4 regions of the Thioalkalivibrio sp. ALE30 genome follow, and region 2 is predicted to be linked to each of the others. Evidence: predicted binding sites of a transcription regulator. Region 2 holds the regulator's gene; each other region holds the start of a gene.

Region 1 (5,126 bases), on a different contig from region 2:
CTGCAGCTTTCAGGCGGTATCGCCGGTGACCACAACTACACCGCACCGCGGGAAGACGCGGCCCGGTATCTGGAGGCACCGGATGCGGGACTGGATGAGCTGGATCTCTACCCGCGCGCGGGCGGTTTGCAGGAACGTGGAGACAGCGTGAGTTCGCCCGCAATCGCGGGCGCGGATCGCGATTACAATGGCCGCCTGCGCGAACGACCGGTCTGGGGAGCCTATGCCGGTCCGCCGGGCCCCAATCCGGGGCGTGTGGAGGGGATCGGGCCGCGCGTGCCGGGTTGCGCGCCCTGCCAATAGGGAAACATCGATCCGTGTTTCCCTGAGTTGGACGCGGTCCAGGGACAGAACGGCCCCCGCCGGGGTGCCGCATGACGAAGAGCAACGAGAACGGACATCTTATGCATACGCTTCCCGCGCTGGATGAAGTCACCATTGGGGTCATCGGACTTGGATACGTTGGCCTTCCGCTGGCCGTCGAATTCGGACATCACTGGTCCACCATCGGGTTCGACATCGACCCGGAACGGGTGCAACAGCTGCGGGCCGGGGTGGATCGCACGCGCGAGGTGGAGGCGGACAAGCTGGCGGCCACGCCGCATCTGGAATACACCTCGGACCTGGAGGCGATGCGGGCCTGCAACGTGTTCGTGGTGACGGTGCCGACCCCCATCGACCGGCACAAGCGCCCCGACCTCGGACCGCTGCTCGGGGCCAGCCGCAGTGTGGGGCGGGTGCTCAAGCCGGGCGATACGGTGATCTACGAGTCCACCGTGTATCCGGGCGCCACGGAGGAGGACTGCGTGCCGATCCTCGAAGCGGAGTCCGGCCTGGTGCACAACCAGGATTTCTTTACTGGCTACAGCCCCGAGCGCATCAACCCGGGCGACAAGGAGCACGGGGTCACCTCCATCATGAAGGTCACCTCGGGCTCCACCCCGGAGGTGGCCGACTTCGTCGACGCGCTGTACGCGCGAGTCATCACGGCCGGCACGCACAAGGCCGAGAGCATCCGCGTGGCCGAGGCCGCCAAGGTGATCGAGAACACCCAGCGTGATGTGAACATCGCGCTGATCAACGAGCTGGCGTTGCTGTTCGAGCGCCTGGGGCTGGATACGGAAGCCGTGCTGAAGGCGGCCGGGACCAAGTGGAACTTCCTGCCGTTCCGCCCCGGGCTGGTGGGCGGCCACTGCATCGGCGTGGACCCGTACTACCTGACCCACAAGGCGCAGGCGGTGGGGCATCACCCGGAGATGATCCTGGCCGGGCGGCGTGTGAATGACTCCATGGGCGCCCACATCGCGGACAACACGGTGCGGGCCCTGGTGCGCAAGGGCATCAATCCGGTGGGCGCACGCATCCTGGTGATGGGGCTGACCTTCAAGGAAAACTGCCCCGACCTGCGCAACACCCGCGTGATCGATATCCACGCGACCCTGGCCGGCTACAACGCCGAGGTAACCGTCTTCGACCCCTGGGTGGACCCGGCCGAGGCCGAGCACGAATACGGCATCACCCCGGTGACCGAGACCCCGGCCCCGGGGCAGTTCGATGCGATCATTGTCGCGGTGCCGCACCGCGAGTTCCTGAAGATGGGGATCGAGGCGATCCGGGCGCTGGCACGCCCGGAGTCGGTGATCTTCGACGTGAAATCGGTCTTCCCGCGGGAGACGACCGACCTGCGCTTGTAGCCGCGGTTCGGGGTGCACTCGCAGGGAGGCATCGAATCCATCGCGTTCGGTGTCGCCCCGGTTTTGCGACGAAACGATCTTCGACGGGTGGCGCAGCGCCCGTCGAAGATCTCCGTGGTGGATGTTTCAGCTGCCGCTGTCGGACTGCTTGCGGCGCCAGAGCATCGATCCGGCTACCAGCAAACCGCTGGCAAACAACACCAGCGTTCCCGGCGCGGGAACGGGCTCTCGCTCAACTTGCTCGAGTTCACCGATGGTCATGTTGTCGAAGCTGAAGATGTCGGTCTGCGGGCCTTCGACCAGGTCAAAGTCGAGCGAAGTGAACAGGAAGTCCTCACTTGAGGCGATTGCGCCGAAGTAGAAGACCGAGCCGTCCGTAGACCCGCCGGATCCCACGGTGTGCGGGACGGTTTCCTGGTGGACGCCTCCCGAACTCAGGTTGAAATTGATCAGCAGCTGCCCGCCGAAATCCCCGATGTCGATCCCGTAGAACCCGAAGGCGGCGATGTCCTGCCCGAAGTCCACGCCAAATCCGTCGTCTCCCGTCGCATCGGCCCGCCAGGTGTTGGTGCCGGATACGGAATAACGACCGAAGAAGGCGCTGCCCTCGGAGACGGTCTTGATGCGGCCGTCCCCCGTAAGGGTTGCGTCAAGCGTGCCACCAGCGAAGCCGGGGAAGGTCAGATTCAGTGGCGCAGTGGTCCCCGTGGCAAAGCCTTCGAAGTCCTCGGTCCCGACGCCACTGAGCGACCCGAGAAAGGCGCTTTCGGCCGCATCGGAGTTGGGGGTCTCAGACAATGGAACGGTCGCCGAGTTGTTCAGGTCCTCTCCGAAATAAGTGATGAACGCGGCCTGGGCCGAGGTTCCAGCCAGCATCGCGCCCGCGGCGATCAGTGCAATAGCGAGTGGTCCTTTCATGCTGCGACTCCCTTGTTGACATCCTGGGCCCCGGCCAAGGCAGAAATTGTGCCATTGCTCCGCAAGTGACTGACTTGTGGGTGTTCAACGGGGCACGCGAGCGGGTTCGGCCTTGCCGGTGTAAAGGTTCGTGACGCTTGTCGCGATTCCTGTGCGCTACTGCTCCGCGGACTCCACCGGGTATACAGTGATGACCCGGCCCCATCCCCGAGCGCCGCATGAACGCGATGGCGAATGCAGACGAGCCCTTGTCTCTGCGCACCTGTGCGCTGTGGGCCTGGCTGTCGCTGGGGGCGGCGATCTATCTGACGCTGCTGCCGTTCGAATTCGGCTCGATGAGTCTGGAGCGTGCCTGGGAGGTCTATCGGGGCATGAGCCTGACCGGCCCCGGGACCAGCGGCCGCCAGCAGTTTATGGCCAATGCCCTGATGTTCCTGCCGCTGGGGTTCTTCTGGACCGCCTGGCTGACCCATGGCCGCCGTAATCGACTGACGGCGTTTGCGGTGTTCACCTTTGTGGCGGCCCTGGGGCTGGCGGTTACGGCGAGCGTGGAGTTCCTGCAGGTCTGGCTGCCCTATCGGCACCCCGCGGGCGCCGATATTGCCGGTAACTTTTCCGGGGCCGTGGCCGGTTCGCTCGCCTGGCTGGCCCTGCGCAATCCGCTGGTGCGCTGGCGACAGGTGCTGGAAGGCGCGGGTGCGCAGACCCTGACCGCCGGCCTGGTGGTCTATGCCGCGCTCTACGTGCTGGTTGGCTTCGTCCCCTTTGACTTTGTACTGGCCGCGGACGAGTTGCGGGCCCGGTTGGCATCGGATGCCTGGGGCTGGTGGGTGGCGGCCGGCGCCTGCACGGGTGGTCTCCGCTGTATCAGCTGGCTGACGCTGGAGGTGGTGGTCAGTGTACCGGTGGGCTTGCTCCTGGCGCTTTGGCTGCAGCGGCGCGGAGCTTCGCTGCTAGGGGCCGGGATTCCCCTGGCCCTGCTGCTGGCGGGCCTGCTGGAGCTGTTGAATCTGGCGACTCTGTCGGGGATTGCCGAAGGACGTTCCGTGCTGCTGCGGGCACTGGGGATGGGGATCGGCCTCGTCCTGTTCCGGCGCCTGCCCGCGCATCCCCATGGCGTGATCCGGACGCTGCAGCAGTTCGCCACCCCGTTGCTTGTGACCGGCGCTGTCGCCTATGCCTTGCTGCTGGTCGCACTCAACCACGGCTTCGGTGCGTTTCACGCCGACGGGGAGGCGGTCCGTGCCCAGTGGGCCGACCTGAACCTGTGGCCGTTCTACTACCACTACCACGTGGACGAGATCCACGCCCTGCGCAGTACCGCGCTGCACCTGGCCATGTACGCGCCTCTGGGGATGCTGGTCTGGCTCTGGCAGTTGCGTCATCCACTGCAACCGGCCGCGTTGAACCTGCTGGCGGTCGTCGCGGGGGGTGCGCTGGCACTGGCGGTCGAGGCCGCCAAGCTGTTTGTGGACGGTGCCCGACCGGACCCGGCCAGCCTGGTCCTGGCCGGGCTGGCGGCCGGGCTCATGGCGGCCTCACTGCAGTGGCTGGAACGCGCGAGCGTGGCGGGTGTCGCGCAACCGGCCGTCGCGTCGCGAGACGAGCCCCGCAATGCAGCCCCGGGACCGAGCGTTCCCGGCCCCGTCGAGGGCTCTCTGCAGCGGTTGCGGCAGGCCCTTGGCGGTCTCCTGGCTTTGGTGGCCGTGCTGGCGGCGGTGACCTGGCCGGTGGCGCCGGTGGCGCCGGTCGCGCTGGCCGCGGGGTTGCTGGCCTACGCCGCCTTGCTGGCCTGGCGCCCGCAGGCCTGGTTGGTCGTGATCCCGGTTCTGCTGGCCACGCTGGACCTGACCCTCTACCACGGGCGCCTGTTCGTCTCCGAGCTGGATCTGTTCCTGCTGATGAGTCTGGCCGTGGCCCTGTGGCGGGGGCCCCATGCGCTGCATGCGGGCGTATCGCTGCTGCCGCGCGGGATCCGCTGGCCACTGGGGCTGCTGGTCGTTTCCACATTGGTCGGCCTGGGGCTGGCCCTGTGGCCGCCTGGAGGCTGGAACCCCGGCGCAGCGGTGCACTTTGCCCACGAATGGAATGCGCTGCGGGTGGCCAAGGGACTGCTGTGGGCGGTGGTGCTGCTGGCGGTGTTGCGCGTGGCGCCCATTCCGGTTCGGGAGCAGGTGACGCGCTGGTTCCTCCCAGGCGTGGCCCTGGCCCTGCTGGCGCAGCTGGCCTTCGTGGTGCGCGAACGGATCACCTACCCCGGGCTGCTGGATTTCGACAGCGGCTACCGGCTCTCCGGCCTGTTCTCGGAGATGCAGGCCGGTGGCCCCAGTATCGAGAGCTTCCTGGTATTGGCCTTTCCGCTGGCCTTGGTCTGGTGCTGGCGGCAGCGTCCCGGCCTGATGCTCGCCGGGGCGGCTGCGCTGGCGGTGGGGACGGCCTATGCAGTGGCCATGACCTACTCCCGCGGCGGCTATCTGGGGCTGGTCGTGGCGGTGGTGGTGCTCGCCGGCGGGG
Region 2 (5,126 bases):
CGGGCCTGCTTGCGGCGGCCGGCCTCCTCTCCGCCCTGCTGGCGACGCCGGCCCTGGGCCAGCAGGGATCGGGACCCTCGCTGCCGGTGGAGATCACCGCCGACCACGCGGAGATGGACGAACGCCAGGGCCTGGGCACCTACACCGGGGACGTGATCGTGATCCGCGGCGACATGACGCTGGAGGCCGACACGGTCTACGTGCGTACCCGGGATCGTCGCCCCTACGAGATGGAGGCCCACGGCGAGCCAGCCCGCCTGGAGTCCCCCGACCCCGAGACCGGCGAGATGCGCATCGCCACCGCGCTGCGCATCGACTACCTGCTGAACGAGGACCGCATGATCCTCACCGACCAGGCCCATGTGATCACCGCCAGCGAAGAGGCGCGCGGCAAGCGCATCACCTACGACCTGACCACCGACGTGATCGAGGCCGAACGCGGCGAGGGCGACAGCGAACGCGTACGCATCACCATCCAGCCACGCGACGACGAATGAACGCATTCGCCACCAGCCCGGCGCCAGCACCCGCCGAGGCCCGTGATCGCCTGATCGGGCGCGAACTGACCAAGCGCTACGGCCAGCGCACCGTGCTCGACCAGGTGGATGTCGACCTCGCACCCGGTGAAGTGGTCGGCCTGCTGGGTCCCAACGGCGCCGGCAAGACCACCTGCTTCTACAGCCTGGTCGGGCTGATCCGCCCTAACGCCGGGCGCATCACCCTGGGCGGGCACGACATCACCCGCGCGCCCATCCACGTGCGCGCCCGCGCCGGTCTCGGCTACCTGCCCCAGGAGGCCTCGATCTTTCGCCGCCTGAGCGTGTGGGACAACCTGCAGGCCGTGCTGGAGCTGCGCCCCGGCCTGGACCGCCACGAACGCCGGCGTATCGGCGACGCGCTGATCGAGGAGTTTCAGCTCGAGACCGTGCGCCACAGCCCCGGGATCGCGCTGTCCGGCGGCGAACGCCGGCGCGCCGAGATCGCGCGCGCCCTGGCCGGTGACCCGCAATTCATCTGCCTGGACGAGCCCTTTGCCGGGGTGGACCCGATCTCGGTGGGCGATATCCAGGATGTAATTCGCCACCTTGCAGCGCGCGGCATCGGGGTTCTGATCTCCGATCACAACGTGCGCGAAACCCTCGGGATCTGCCACAGGGCCTATATTCTGAGCGAGGGGCGCCTGCTGGCCGCCGGGACACCCGACGAGCTACTGGCCGATCCCCAGGTGCGCCGGGTCTATCTCGGCGAGAATTTCCGCCTGTGATGCCGGCACGCGCACAACCCGCGCCGGTGCACAAACCAGAGGCACGATTTAAGATCGCTCTTATGGTCACCCGCGACCCGCATAGCCAATGCTGAAACCCGGCCTGAATCTTCAGCTGGGTCAGACGCTCACCATGACCCCGCAACTGCAGCAGGCCATTCGCCTGTTGCAGCTGTCCACGCTCGAACTACAGGTGGAGATCCAGCAGGCGCTGGAGAGCAACCCCATGCTCGAACAGGTGGAGGACGAGGACGACATGGGCGGGGCCGAGCGCCTGGACGCGGAGGGCGAGGTGGTGGAAGGCGACCGCATGGAGGCCACCACCACCAGCGATGACGTGATTCCCGAGGAGCTCACCACCGACAGCCGCTGGGACGACATCTACGAACCGCCGCCCGCCCCCAAGGGCGTGGATGACCGCGACCCGCTGGAAAACACCAGCGACGACGACGGCGAGGGCCTGCAGGACCACCTGCTGTGGCAGCTGCACCTGAGCCACCTGACTCCGCGCGACCAGCGCATCGGCGCAGCCCTGATCGACGCGATCAGCCCCGACGGGTATCTCGAAGGCGACCTCGAGACGCTGGCCGAGACCATCAGCCGCGGCGAGGAAGAACCCGTCGGCGTGGACGAGGTCGAGGCAGTCCTGCACTGGATCCAGCAGTGCGACCCGCTGGGCGTGGGCGCGCGCGATCTGCGCGAATGCCTGGAGATCCAGCTGCGCGAACTGGCCCCGGACGCCCCCGCCCGCGAGGCCGCCCGGGCGATCCTGGAACACGGCATGGACAGCCTGGGCAAGCGCGATTACAAAGCCCTGCAACGCCAGTCGGGTGTGCGCGACCCGGACGAACTGGCGCGTGCCCTGGACTTGATCCGCACCCTGAACCCGCGGCCGGGCGCGCAGATCAGTGCCGCCACCTCCGAATACGTGGTGCCCGATGTCTACGTGCGCCACACCCCGGAGGGCTGGCGCGTGGAGCTGAACCCGGAGATCGCGCCACGCATCCGTATCAACGACCTCTACGCCGGCATGGTGCGCCAGGTATCGGATGCCCGCGACAGTGCCTTCATGCGCGACCAGCTGCAGGAGGCGCGCTGGTTCCTGAAGAGCCTGCACAGCCGCAACGACACCCTGCTGCGCGTCGCCGAGGCGATTGTCCATCGCCAGCAAGGCTTCCTGGAACATGGCGAGGTCGCGATGCAGCCACTGATCCTGCGCGATATCGCCGAGATCCTGGAGATGCACGAATCGACCATCTCCCGGGTGACCACCCAGAAATACATGCACACCCCGCGCGGAGTCTTCGAGTTCAAGTATTTCTTCTCCAGCCACGTCGGCACCAACGACGGTGGCGAGTGTTCCGCCACCGCCATCCGTGCCATGATTCGCGAATTGATCGACGACGAACCCGCGAACAAGCCGCTCAGCGATGCCCGGCTCGCCCAGATCCTGGCGGACCGGGGCATCAATGTGGCGCGTCGCACCGTGGCCAAGTACCGCGAGGCGATGCACATCCCTTCATCCAGCGAACGCCGGCAGATGGCCTCCATGCCCACCGGCCACAAGTAACCAAGGAGTCCCGACCATGCAGATCAACCTGACCGGCCACCATGTGGACCTCACCGACGCCCTGCGCGACTACGTCAACGAGAAGTTCGCGAAGCTGGAGCGCCACTTCGACAAGGTCATCGACGTGCACGTCGTGCTGACCCACGAGAAGACCCAGAACCAGTTCAACAAGGCCGAGGCGAATCTCCAGGTCAGCGGCAATCACATCCACGCCGAGGCCTCCCACGAGGACATGTACGCCGCCATCGACGCGCTGATCGACAAGGTCGACCGCCAGCTGATCAAGCACAAGGAAAAGGTCAAGGATCATCACCGGGCCGAGGGCGCCCAGCGCAACCGCGAGCAGGCCTCCTGACCCATGTCCATTGCCGAGCTGATCACCGCCGAGCGCATCCGCCTGGAGCCGGAATGCTCCAGTCAGAAGCGGGCCCTGGAGGCCCTGTCGGAACTCCTCGCCGGCGGCGGTGATGCCGGCGGACCGGGCAGCACCGCGATCTTCGAGGCCCTGTCCGCGCGCGAAAAGCTGGGCTCCACCGGCCTGGGCCATGGGGTTGCGATCCCCCATGGCCGCCTGGCCGATCTCGAGGCTCCGCGCGTGGCCGTCCTGCGCCTGGAGAGCGGCGTCGACTTCGACGCCATGGACCACGAGCCGGTCGATATCCTGATCGCCCTGCTGGTCCCGGAGGCCGCCACCAGCGATCACCTCGACCTGCTGGCCCAGCTGGCGCGCGGGCTTTCGCAACCGGACACCATTGCCGCCCTGCGCCGGGCCAGCGATGCCGCCAGCCTGGAACAGGAACTCGTCCGCCGCTTCCGCGAGGGCTGATCCCGTGCGCCCCGCACCCTGCCACGCCACCGGTCCCCGCCGGCCCTGCTCATGAACGAGGCACTGGGCGAAGGCGGGATTGCCCGCGACATCAACGTGGAGAGCCTGATCCAGGCCATGGGCAACCGCCTGGATCTGCGCTTCGTGCATGGCGAGCACGCCGCCCACGACCGCAAGCTCGTCGGCGAGGACGGGGATGACCTGCCACTGGCCGGCCACCTCAACCTGATCCGCCCCAACCGCATCCAGGTCATCGGGGACTTCGAGGCCCGCTACATCGCCGGCCTCAGCGACGACCAGCGCAACGACCTGATCCTGGAGATGGCCCGCACCGGCACCACCGCGGTGATCTTCGCCGAGGACACCTGCCCGTTCTCGGAGATGCCCCATGCCCCGCAGGAGGCGCTGCCGCTGATCCTGTGTTCCAGCACCAGCAGCCACGAGATCATCGCGCTGCTGCGCTACTTCCTGCAGCAGCGTCTGGCGCACTTCGAGGTGCGCCATGGCGTGTTCATGGAGATCCTCGGCATCGGCGTCCTGATCAGCGGGGCCTCCAGCGTCGGCAAGAGCGAGGTGGCGCTGGAGCTGATCTCGCGCGGGCACCGCCTGATCGCCGACGATGCCCCCGAGTTCGCGCGCATCGCCCCCGACATCGTGCGCGGTCACTGCCCGGCCCTGCTCCAGGACCTGCTCGAGGTACGCGGCCTGGGGGTGCTGAACATCCGCGCGATGTACGGCGACTCCGCAATCAAGGGCGGCAAGTACCTGCGGCTGATTATCGACCTGCGCGATCACGGCGAGCCCTCTCCGGTCCCCGACGACCGGCTGAACGGGCGCCGCGGCGAGATCGACATCCTCGGCCTGCGGATTCCGCTGATCAGCCTCCCGGTGGCGCCGGGTCGCAACATCGCGGTGATGATCGAGGCCGCCGTGCGCAACCACATGCTGCACATGCAGGGCTACATCGCCGGGGATGACCTGCGCGCCCGCCAGCGCCGGCAGATGAGCGGCGAGGCCGAGGAGCCGCCCTACCACCGGGCCGTGCCCGCCACGACCGTCCCTAACCCGGACCCGGAGGGCTGAGTCCGCCATGCGCCTGCTGATCGTCAGCGGTCTGTCCGGATCCGGCAAGACCGTCGCCCTGCACACCCTGGAGGACGCGGGCTATTTCTGTGTGGACAACCTCCCGCTGCCGCTGCTGCCGGACCTGATTCGCCAGGTGCGCCAGGGCCACTACGACACCGAGGGCGATCGCCATCTGGCGGTGGGCGTCGACGTGCGCAGCGGGCTGGAGGCCCTGAAGGGGTTTGCCAGCCTGCTGGCCGGGCTACGGGCGGAGGGCCTGCAGGTGGAGGTCCTGTTCCTGCAGGCCTCAAGCGACGTACTGCTGCGGCGCTACCACCTGACCCGGCGGCGTCACCCGCTGGCGCGCGATGGCGTGCCCCTGGTGGAGGCCATCGACCGCG
Region 3 (5,126 bases), on a different contig from region 2:
GAGGTGAATGAGTTCATCCACGAGATCCTGGACGAGGAGTCGCGTACGCGTACCGTGGTGGTCGCGGTTCCCGCGGATCAGTCGCCGCTGCTGCGCCAGCATGGTGCCTGGGTGGCCACGGCGGTGGCCGAGCATTTCCGGGACCAGGGGCTGCACGTGCTCCTGCTGATGGACTCCCTGACCCGGTTTGCCCAGGGGGCGCGGGAGATCGCGATGGCCATTGGCGAGCCGCCGGCTTCCAAAGGCTATGCGGCGTCGGTGTTCGCGCGCCTGCCACAGCTGGTGGAGCGAGCGGGCAATGGCGATGTCGGCGGGGGCTCGATCACGGCGTTCTACACCGTGCTGGCTGAGGGTGACGACCAGAACGACCCGATCGTGGACGCAGCGCGGGCCATCCTCGACGGTCATGTGGTGCTCTCGCGGGAGATCGCAGAGACAGGCCGCTACCCGGCCATTGATGTCGGGGCGTCGGTCTCGCGTGTGATGTCGTCACTGATCACTCCGGAACACGAACGCGCGGCCCGCCGCTTCCGTGATCTGGCCGCCACCTACATGCGCAATCGCGACCTCATCGCGGTGGGGGCCTACCGCAAGGGCGCCGATCCGCATCTGGACGAGGCGGTGGCGATGCATGAACGCCTGGAGGCCTATCTGGGGCAGGGCCGCGACGAGGCCGTCAGCTTCGACCGCGCCCGGGATGATCTGCTGGCCCTGGTCGGGGGTGGCGCGGCATGAACCCGAAGCGCCTGGAGCGCCTGCTGCGGCTGCGCAAGATCGAGGAAAGCGAGGCGACGCGCCAGCTGGGCGAGCGGCTGCAGCAACTGGATGCCATCGCCGGCCAGCGCGAGCGCCTGGAGACCTATCAGCGGGAATACCTGCAGGCAACCCTGCCGGACGATGCCAATGCGCTGAAGTGGCTGGCCGGCATGCGCGACCAGCTGCGCTCCGCGCTGGAGCAGCAGGATCTGCGCATCCAGGCGGCCGAGTCCCAGGTGGAGACGGCGCGCCAGGAGTGGCTGGAACGCCATCGAAACAGCCTCTCGCTGGAGAAGCTGCTCGAGCGCCGGCGGGCCGAGACCGCGCGGCATGACGCGCGACGCCAGCAGACGGAACAGGATATGTGGGCCACCCGCCAGGCCCATGCGCGCGAGGCAGACGCGCGTTGGCAGGGTTCTTGAATGGACCCTGAGTATCGATTGAGGCAAGGGCCCGGGGATGACCCCGGCAGACCGAGGATCCGGCAATGATCGCAACACAGAATACGGGCCAGGGCATGCTGCCGCTGCTGCAACTGCTGGGTGGCAGCTCGATGCAGGGCCTGGACGACCTGAAAGGCCTGCAAGGCCGCCTCAAGGGCCAGGACGGCGAGGACTTCCTGGCCATCCTGGAGCCCCAGATGGAGTCGCTGCTGGCCAGCCTGGGCGTTCCCGGCGAGGAACTGGAAGGCCTGGACCTGGAGGCGATGCTGGCGCGACTCCAGGACTTGCTGGACGGGCGGCCCCTGGCCGCGGATCCCGAAGGGGGTGGCAATACCTTGCCGGTCGCCGCGCTGATGGCTGCGACCCAGGAACCGGGACGAGCCGAGGTGCCCCGAGCCGAAGGTACCCCGGCCCGGGGAGGAGGCGAGGAGCGGGCCCTGCCCGTGAAGCCGCTGCCGGCCGCGGTCATGCGGCTGTTCGTCGAAGCGGCCCAGGCCAATGCCGGACGGGATGGCGCGGTTGCCCTGAAGCCCGACGTGGTGGGTGCGCAGGGAGGCATGGCCCGCGACAACGTCCTGGAGATCCTCGCCCAGTGGATGGGGCAGGGGGGTGACGAGGCGCGCCGCGGCCGTTCCGACCCCCTGAGCGGGGTGCTGCCGGCCCAGGGGCTCGGGCAAGCCGAAGGGGCGGACGGGGCGCGGGCGTTGCCGCGCCTCGATCTGACACGACTCCTGCAGCAGCCCAACGGGGCCCGGGAGCTGGCCGACCAGGTGCGCATGCTGGCCCAGGCGCAGGGCGGGCGTACCGAACTCAAGCTGCACCCGCCGCAACTGGGCAGCCTGGATGTGCGTGTGCTGGTCGAGGGTGATCGCACCAGTATCCAGTTCATCAGTGCCAATCCGGTGACCCGCGAGGTGCTGGAGGCGGCCATGCCGCGCCTGCGTGACAGCCTGGCCGAGAGCGGCCTGATGCTGGACGATGCGACCGTGTCCGACCACGCGGCCGAGGAGCAGGCGGAGCAGGAGGCCGGCGAGACGGCGCTCGCGGCGGATGACGAGGCTGCCGAGGCCGAGGACCGCGAGGCCGATGGCAGCACGCTCTCCATGCTGAACCGGCGCCTGGACCTGTTTGCCTGATCCCTCCGGCCCGGTGGCAGCCGCGGCCTGCGGCCGTGGCTGCCGGCTCGTTCCTGCGCTGATGCCGGGTTCTCCCTGTTCCCGTGTGCCGCCAAGATTCCGTCTTTCACGGCGGCCGGGCGGCCGATTCTTGACGTTCTTCATGTTTTCCGCGCCCGCGTTTGCCCCGGAAAACCGCCAGTGACTACCCGTAACTGACGGATTAAAAACACTAAAACGACTTCTGGCATCAGCCTTGCTAAGGTTTGTACCGAGAACGAATCCTCGGTTTACCGGACAGCGGGTGCGATATGGCAGAGAAGGAAGTCAATCTGGACGACGACGAAGGCGGCGCCCCGAAGAAGGGCGGGAAGGGCAAGCTGATCGTCCTGATCCTGGTCGTCCTGTTTCTCGTAGCCGGCGGTGCGGCCGCCGCCTGGTTCTTCCTGATGGCGGACGGTGACGATACCGAGCAGGTCAAAGCCGGCCCGCCCGAGCGGCTGTACACCAGCCTCGAGCCGATGACGGTGAACATCGAGGCCCCGGGGCGCATCCGCTACCTGCGCGCGGAACTGTCGCTGGTGACCCATGACCCGGCGGTCGCCGAGGCCTTCGAACGGCACCTGCCGGCAATCCGAAACGACCTCCTGGGCATCCTGGCGGAACAGCGCTACGAGGATCTCAATACCCGCGCGGGCAAGGAGGCCCTGGCGGAAGAACTGAAAGAGACGATCGCCGGGATCCTGCGTTCCCGCGATGCCCCGGACGCGGTCGAGGCCGTGCTGTTCAACGAACTGGTGATGCAGTAGGAGCCCCGTCATGGCACAGACGGATATCCTCAGCCAGGACGAGATCGATGCCCTCCTGCACGGCGTGGACGAGGGCGACGTCGAGACGGAAGACCCGTATCCGAGTGATGGCCAGGCACGCGAATTCAACTTCGCCACCCAGGACCGGATCGTGCGTGGGCGCATGCCCACGCTGGAGATGATCAACGAGCGCTTCGCGCGTCACCTGCGGGTCCGTCTGTTCAACGTGCTGCGTCGCTCCGCCGAGATCTCGGTGGTGGGCACCCGCATCACCAAGTTCTCCGAGTACATGCATTCGCTGTTCGTGCCCACCAGCCTGAACCTAGTGCGCGCGCATCCGTTGCACGGCACCGGGCTGTTCGTGTTCGACCCGAAGCTGGTGTTCATCCTGGTGGACAACTTCTTCGGCGGCGACGGCCGTTACTACACCCGCATCGAGGGGCGTGACTTCACCCCGATGGAGATGAAGGTGGTGCACGGCGTGCTGGAAGGCGCGTTCGAGGACATGCAGAAGGCCTGGCAGCCGGTCATGGAGCTGGAGTTCGAGTTCCTGAACTCCGAGGTCAACCCGCAGTTCGCGAATATCGTCTCGCCGACCGAGATCGTGGTGATCAGCGAGTTCCACATCGAGCTCGACGGGGGCGGTGGCAACCTGCACGTGACCCTGCCGTACTCGATGATCGAGCCGATACGCGAGCAGCTGGACACCGGTATCCAGTCGGACCGCTCCGACGTGGACCAGCGCTGGATGCACGCACTCCAGGAGGAGATTCAGACCGCCGAGGTCGAGATCAGCTCCATCCTGGCCGAGACCGAGGTGACCGTGCGCGAGCTGCTGGATATCCAGCCGGGCGACATCATCCCGGTTGATCTCCCCGAGAAGATTTCCCTGCAGGTCGAAGATATCCCGATGTTCCGCGGGAAGTTCGGCGTATCCAATGGGCTGAATGCGATCCAGATTTCGGAACGCATCATCAAACGATAGAGGGCCGCAGCATGGCAGACACCGACGATCCCAAACAGGACACCCCCGGCCCCGACGCGGAGGCCGCCGCCGAGAATCCGGAGACGGAGGGCGGTTCCGATGACCAGGCCCTGGCCGACGAGTGGGCGGCCGCCCTGGCGGAGCAGAAGGACGAGGATGGCGAGGCAGCCGCCGACCCCGACGCGCTGCTGAACGAGGCACAGGGCGGGGCGTCCGAGGACCCGGCGCAGGAAGCGCCGAAGGCCGAGAAGCGGGAACGCAAGCACAAGCCGGACCCGGGCGCGGAGGCCCTGCAGCCGGAGCAGCTCTCCGGCGTGGTGCAGGGCGACGGGGAGGAGCTGAACCTGGAGATGGTCCTGGATGTACCGGTGACCATCTCCATGGAGATCGGCCGCACGCGCATCCCGATCCGCAACCTCCTCCAGCTGAACCAGGGCTCGGTGGTGGAACTGGACCGCCTGGCCGGCGAGCCCCTGGATGTGCTGGTGAACGGGACGCTGATTGCGCATGGCGAGGTGGTGGTGGTCAACGAGAAGTTCGGTATTCGACTGACCGACGTGATCAGCCCCAGCGAACGGATCCGCAAGCTCAAATAGCCATGAATCAACGCTATACGCACATCGCGGCCCTCGTCCTGACGGCCGTTACGGGGAGCCTCTGGCCACTGACCGCCCTCGCCGAGGGGGGTAGCGGCGGCGCCGCCGGGTATCTGGCCCAGCTGATCGGCGGTCTGGTCCTGGTGATCGGCGCGATCGTGGTGCTGGGCTGGGTCCTACGGCGCACACAGGGCGGGCTCAATCGCGGCTCCCAGGTGATCGAGATCGTCGCGGCGCGCTCGGTGGGCGCGCGCGAGCGCCTGGTGCTGGTCCAGGTCGGGGACGAACAGGTCCTGGTCGGGGTTGGGCCCGCCGGCATGCGCACGCTGCACACCATGAACGAACCGGTACTGGCCCCGGCCGGCGAGACCCCGGACTTCTCGAGCGCGTTGAAGCGCGCGGTGACGCGGCGTGCGCCGGTC
Region 4 (5,126 bases), 110 kb from region 2:
TTCCACGCGTTCACCTCCAGCTTGCCGTTGGCGATGGTCAGGATGCGGCCGCCCAGGCGCTGACGCTGCAGGGTGTCGTGACTGACCCAAAGCGCTGCCGCGTCTTCCTCGGCGAGATACCCCCGTACCGCGCGTTCGATGCGCTTGGTGTTTTCCAGATCCAGATTGGCGGTGGGCTCGTCCAGCAAGAGAACACGCGGCTGGTTCAGCAGCGCGCGCACCAGCCCCAGGCGCTGCTTCTCGCCGCTGGAGAGGCGCTCAACCTCCCAGCCTAGAGAGGCCTCCGGCAACGCGACCTGCTCCAGCAGGTGCAGGGCCGCCGCGCGCGCGAAGTCCACTGGCAGGTGCTCGTCCACGCGCTCGCCCCACCAGGCGGTCTCCGCCGGTACGTACGCCACGCGCCGGCGCCAGCCGACCGGCGCCATGGCGTCCCGCGGTTCCCCGTTCAGCATCACCTCCCCCGTATTGGGGTCAAGGTCGGCCAGGGCCCGCAGCAGCAGGGATTTTCCGGAACCGGAGGCGCCCGTGACCTGCACCAGCTCCCCGGGCTGAAGCGCCAGATCCAGCGGGCCGAGGTGGGCGGTTTTCAGTTGGCGAACGTCCAGCAGGCGATCCATGCGACAGGGTTCCGGTCCGGCGAAATGGCGATCGTAACCGAAGCCGGGGCGGCGGGATGAATGGCCGGACGGGCAGGCGCTGCTTGCTTCGAGACGAACGCTCCGCCGTGACGGGTTGCCTCGGCGGATGTCGATCGCACTATCGGGCTCAGGCAGGGGCTTCGCGGGCGAGCCCGCTCCCACAGCTCGGGAAACAAAAAAAGGGCGCCCGGAGAGGGGCGCCCAAAGGCCAACATCCAAGTCCTGGGAGACTGTCTTGTCGGCGTCGGAGGAGACGATGTCGGGGCCGGGCCTGTGGCCCGACCCCGGTTCAGGTTAACGAGGGTTTATTGCTTCCCGGTGAACTCCGGGTAGGCCTCGAGACCGCACTCGGCGATGTCGGCGCCCACATCCTCGTCCTCTTCGCTCAGGCGGATACCCATCACCGCCTTGAGGATGGCCCAGACGATCAGGCTGGCCACGAAGACGAAGGCGAAGATGGCAAGCAGGCCCACGATCTGGCCGAAGAAGGTCGCGTCCGGGTTGGACAGCAGGACCGCCATCACACCCCAGATACCGGCGGTACCGTGCGCGGAGATCGCGCCGACCGGGTCGTCGATCTTCAGCTTGTCCAGCGCGACGATCGAGAAGACCACGATCACGCCACCGATGGCACCGATGATCATCGCCAGGAACGGGCTGGGCATCAGCGGCTCGGCGGTGATGGACACCAGGCCCGCGACCGCGCCGTTCAGCGCCATGGTCAGATCGGCCTTGCCGAACACCAGACGGGTGGTGATCAGAGCGGCGACCACACCCCCGGCCGCGGCCAGGTTGGTATTGGCGAACACGGCGGCCACGGCATTGGCGGACTCGATGTCCGAGACCTTCAGCTCGGAACCACCGTTGAAGCCGAACCAGCCCAGCCACAGGATCAGCACACCCAGGGTGGCCAGCGGCATGCTGGAACCCGGGATCGCGTTGATCTGGCCATCCTTGCCGTACTTGCCCTTGCGCGCCCCGAGGAGCAGCACACCGGCCAGCGCGGCAGCGGCACCCGTGAAGTGGACGATGCCGGAACCGGCGTAGTCCAGATAGCCGATCTGGTCGAGGATCCCGCCACCCCAGCTCCAGAAGCCCTGGATCGGGTAGATGAAGCCGGTCAGGACGACCGCGAAGGCCAGGAAGGCCCACAGCTTCATACGCTCGGCCACGGCCCCCGAGACGATGGACATCGCGGTGGCCACGAACACGACCTGGAAGAAGAAGTCGGCACGATCGGAGTAGTAGATGTCACCACCACTACCCAGTACGTCCGCGACCGCGTTGTCGCCCGAGATCAGGAAGCCCAGGCCCGGGATGATGGAGCTCAGGCCGTCGCTGTACATGATGTTATAGCCGATCAGCATGTACATGATGCTGGCGATCGAATACAGGGCGATATTCTTGGTTGCAATTTCGGCCACACTCTTGGTGCGCACCATCCCGGCCTCGAGCATGGTAAAGCCCGCGGCCATCCACATCACCAGCGCGCCGGCCACCAGGAAGTAAAAGGTGTCCATTGCGTAGGCGAGTTCGACAACTTGCTGTTCAATTTCCATGATTGAAATTCCTCATTCGATGGAAGACGGAGGCCTTAAAGGGCTTCCGGGCCGGTCTCGCCCGTGCGAATACGCACGACCTGCTCCACCGGTGTGATAAAGATCTTGCCGTCGCCGATCTTGCCCGTGCTGGCAGACTTGGAAATGGCCTCGACCACCTGATCGACCAGGTTCTCGTCGACAGCCACTTCCAGTTTCACCTTGGGCAGAAAATCGACCACGTACTCGGCACCGCGATAGAGCTCGGTATGACCGCGCTGGCGACCAAAACCCTTTACTTCGGTCATGGTCATCCCTTGTACGCCGATCTCCGAGATCGCCTCGCGAACATCATCAAGCTTGAACGGCTTGATTACGGCGGTAATCATCTTCATGTCAGACTCCTGTGGGCGGGCCCGCCACCTGGCGGACCCGCTGTTGCTTTAGGCGGTAATGCGGAATCAGAAGGTCTTGGACCAGCCCACCCAGGCGCCCAGGTCTTCGTCGGTCTCGTCGACATACTCGAGATTGAAGCTGAACTCGCCCCAGTCGCCCGCATCACGGGTCAGGCTGGCGGTGTAGTGGGTGTAGTTGTCCAGGCTGGAGTCGTCGAAGCGGGTGCGACCTACCAAGAAGCCGGCGCTGTAGACGTCCATGAACGGGACGTCCAGGCCGGCGTAGAAGTACATGTCGTCGTCTTCCAGGGCCGAGTCATCGCTGTCGTGAACGACGTAGGCCATACCGCCGTACAGTCCCACAACGCCGGTATCGAAGCTGACCTCACCATAGATCTCGCCGAAGTCGGCACTCAGGGAACCGGTATCGTCTCGGGCATCCGGATAGGCGTAATAGATGTAACCGACGTCGTAGCCGAACCCATTGGCGAACTCATCGGCAAAGCCGGCGTAAAGATCGAGCTCGTAGCTGGTGTCATCACCAAAATCGACATTGGACATCCAGGTGCCGACATAGAAGCCGGAGTCGTGCTCAAAATCGATACCACCCTGAATGGCAGCACCGTCGTCGGTTTCGGAAAAACCACGGAAGTAGTAATTGGACACCGCGCCGATGTTCACGGACAGCTCCGCGGCGGCGGTGGAGGTAAAGGCGACGCCACCGGTGGAGCCTACGGTGAGGACAGCGGCGGCCAGCGCGGAACGGGTGAACTTCTTCATGTTGGTCATCTCCCAGATTGGTCAATCGAGTGTCGCGTAGTCGACACCCGGTCCTTGCACGGGCTGTGCCAAGTACCAAAAGGGAGCAAAATCGGCTTTTCGCAACACCTGTTGCGGCCCAACCACGGGCTTTTGCCTTTATTTGGTGCGCACTAAAAGTGCACACGCACCAAAAACGTGCGGAGACCGAGGACTGTGAACCATGTCCGGGATTCCGGAAGGTTCAGACCTTCGGCAAGCGGCGGGGTCGGAGAGGCAAATCGGGGCGGGGACAGGCGCGACCAACGCACACGCGGCCATGCGGGACGTACGATGAACATCTCCTTGCCCTGCAGATCGCCACGTCGCCTCGCGACCCGCGATTACACAGCACGGCTGTGGGGATGCACCGCCCGGGGCAGCGCCTGGTCGCCGGCACGGGTCTACGAAGTAAGGCTGCCGCGTTCGATCTCGATGCCGACCTCGCGCACGCCGGGCACGGCACCGGGCTTGCCGAGTTTGATGCGCAGCCAGGGCGTGCCGAACTGGGCCATCAGGGCCTCGGCGATCTCTTCGGCCAAGGATTCCAGCAAGGCATGCGGTTCGCGCGTGACGATGGCACGCACGGCGTTGGCTACCGCCTCGTAGTCGACGGTGTCGCCGATCTCGCCGGAGTAGGCGGCGATGCGGGTATCGGCCGCCAGTTCGATATCGAATCGCAGGCGGCGCTGGATGCGCTGTTCCCAGTCATAGACGCCAACAACGGCATCAATCTCGAGGTCGCGCAGATAGATTCGATCCATGGGGTCGGCGGGCTCCTGTCAGTCGGCGCCTATCCTACTGCCCGGGCCGCACGAGGTACACCGAGCCGCTATCATGGTGCCTCCCGATTACTCCGAGACGCGCATGAGCGAGCCCTTTCACGAACTCCCCTGGCCCGCCAACCCGGATGGCGAGCCCCGACGCATCGGCGTGGAGATCGAGATGGCCGGGGTGTCGCTGGAGACGATGGCCGAGACCGTGAAAGGCGAGTTCGGGGGCCACGTCGAATCGGACAGCGCCTTCGTCTTCCACGTACGCGACACGGACGTCGGCGACTTCCAACTGGAGCTGGACGCCCGGGTACTGAAGGACCGCGGCTACCGCGAACACCTCGCGCGCCTGGGCATCGAGCTGGACGACTCGGACGAGGCCGCGCTGGAGCGCTGGCTCGCGGACGCCGCGGGCCGCCTGGTACCGCACGAGATCGTGGCGCCGCCGATCGCGGCGGCTGACCTCCCCCGCCTGGACCGGGTGCGCGCCGCCCTGCAGCAGGCCGGCGCACTGGGTACCGAACGCTCGTTTCTCTATGCCTTCGGGCTGCAGATCAATATCGAGGTGCACCGCACCGATGCCGAGTGGCTGCTGGCAATCCTGCGCAGTTTCCTGCTGATGGTGGAAGTGCTCACTGCGGCGGGCGCCATCGACCTGGCGCGGCGCCTGTCGCCCTACATTCGGTCTTTCCCCGGCCCGTTTGTACGCTACGTGCTGGACCCGGACTTTCGTCCCGACCGGGAGGGCCTGATCGACGCCTACCTGGCGCACAACCCGACCCGCAACCGCCCGCTGGACCTGTTGCCGCTGTTCGCCCACCTGGACCCCGGCAGGATCGACGCGGCCCCGGTGGAACACGAGCTGATCAAGCCGCGGCCGGCCTTCCACTACCGCCTGCCCAACTGCGAGATCGACGACCCGGACTGGAGCCTCGCGCGGCCGTTCAACGGCTGGGTCGAGGTCGAGCGCCTGGCGGCGGACCC

What was found. Region 2 encodes sigma-54, which starts transcription at its own class of promoters, with help from an activator protein. Its sites were predicted from a motif close to TGGCANGNTNCNTGCTT; they were not measured.
Region 1: a site for sigma-54 is predicted at 2,650-2,666, ahead of D107_RS0106300 (PEP-CTERM sorting domain-containing protein). Genes of this name have one in related genera too.
Region 3: a site for sigma-54 is predicted at 2,560-2,576, ahead of fliL (flagellar basal body-associated protein FliL). Genes of this name have one in related genera too.
Region 4: a site for sigma-54 is predicted at 3,406-3,422, ahead of D107_RS0111050 (TorF family putative porin). Genes of this name have one in related genera too.

The regions. Positions count from the first base shown of each region.
Region 1 is NZ_KB898170.1:289,965-295,090, forward strand. Features, by position in the region: gene D107_RS0106290 (hypothetical protein) at 1-303, shown strand, start outside; gene tviB (Vi polysaccharide biosynthesis UDP-N-acetylglucosamine C-6 dehydrogenase TviB) at 405-1,694, shown strand; gene D107_RS0106300 (PEP-CTERM sorting domain-containing protein) at 1,821-2,612, opposite strand; gene D107_RS0106305 (VanZ family protein) at 2,831-5,126, shown strand, end outside.
Region 2 is NZ_KB898174.1:47,022-52,147, forward strand. Features, by position in the region: gene lptA (lipopolysaccharide transport periplasmic protein LptA) at 1-497, shown strand, start outside; gene lptB (LPS export ABC transporter ATP-binding protein) at 494-1,264, shown strand; gene D107_RS0110520 (RNA polymerase factor sigma-54) at 1,353-2,834, shown strand; gene hpf (ribosome hibernation-promoting factor, HPF/YfiA family) at 2,851-3,189, shown strand; gene D107_RS0110530 (PTS sugar transporter subunit IIA) at 3,193-3,660, shown strand; gene hprK (HPr(Ser) kinase/phosphatase) at 3,712-4,743, shown strand; gene rapZ (RNase adapter RapZ) at 4,751-5,126, shown strand, end outside.
Region 3 is NZ_KB898168.1:477,724-482,849, reverse strand. Features, by position in the region: gene D107_RS0102195 (FliI/YscN family ATPase) at 1-735, shown strand, start outside; gene fliJ (flagellar export protein FliJ) at 732-1,178, shown strand; gene D107_RS0102185 (flagellar hook-length control protein FliK) at 1,244-2,335, shown strand; gene fliL (flagellar basal body-associated protein FliL) at 2,626-3,123, shown strand; gene fliM (flagellar motor switch protein FliM) at 3,134-4,108, shown strand; gene fliN (flagellar motor switch protein FliN) at 4,120-4,704, shown strand; gene fliO (flagellar biosynthetic protein FliO) at 4,707-5,126, shown strand, end outside.
Region 4 is NZ_KB898174.1:155,826-160,951, forward strand. Features, by position in the region: gene D107_RS0111035 (ATP-binding cassette domain-containing protein) at 1-617, opposite strand, end outside; gene fetB (iron export ABC transporter permease subunit FetB) at 1-6, opposite strand, end outside; gene D107_RS0111040 (ammonium transporter) at 944-2,197, opposite strand; gene D107_RS0111045 (P-II family nitrogen regulator) at 2,233-2,571, opposite strand; gene D107_RS0111050 (TorF family putative porin) at 2,638-3,351, opposite strand; gene folB (dihydroneopterin aldolase) at 3,774-4,133, opposite strand; gene D107_RS0111060 (amidoligase family protein) at 4,207-5,126, shown strand, end outside.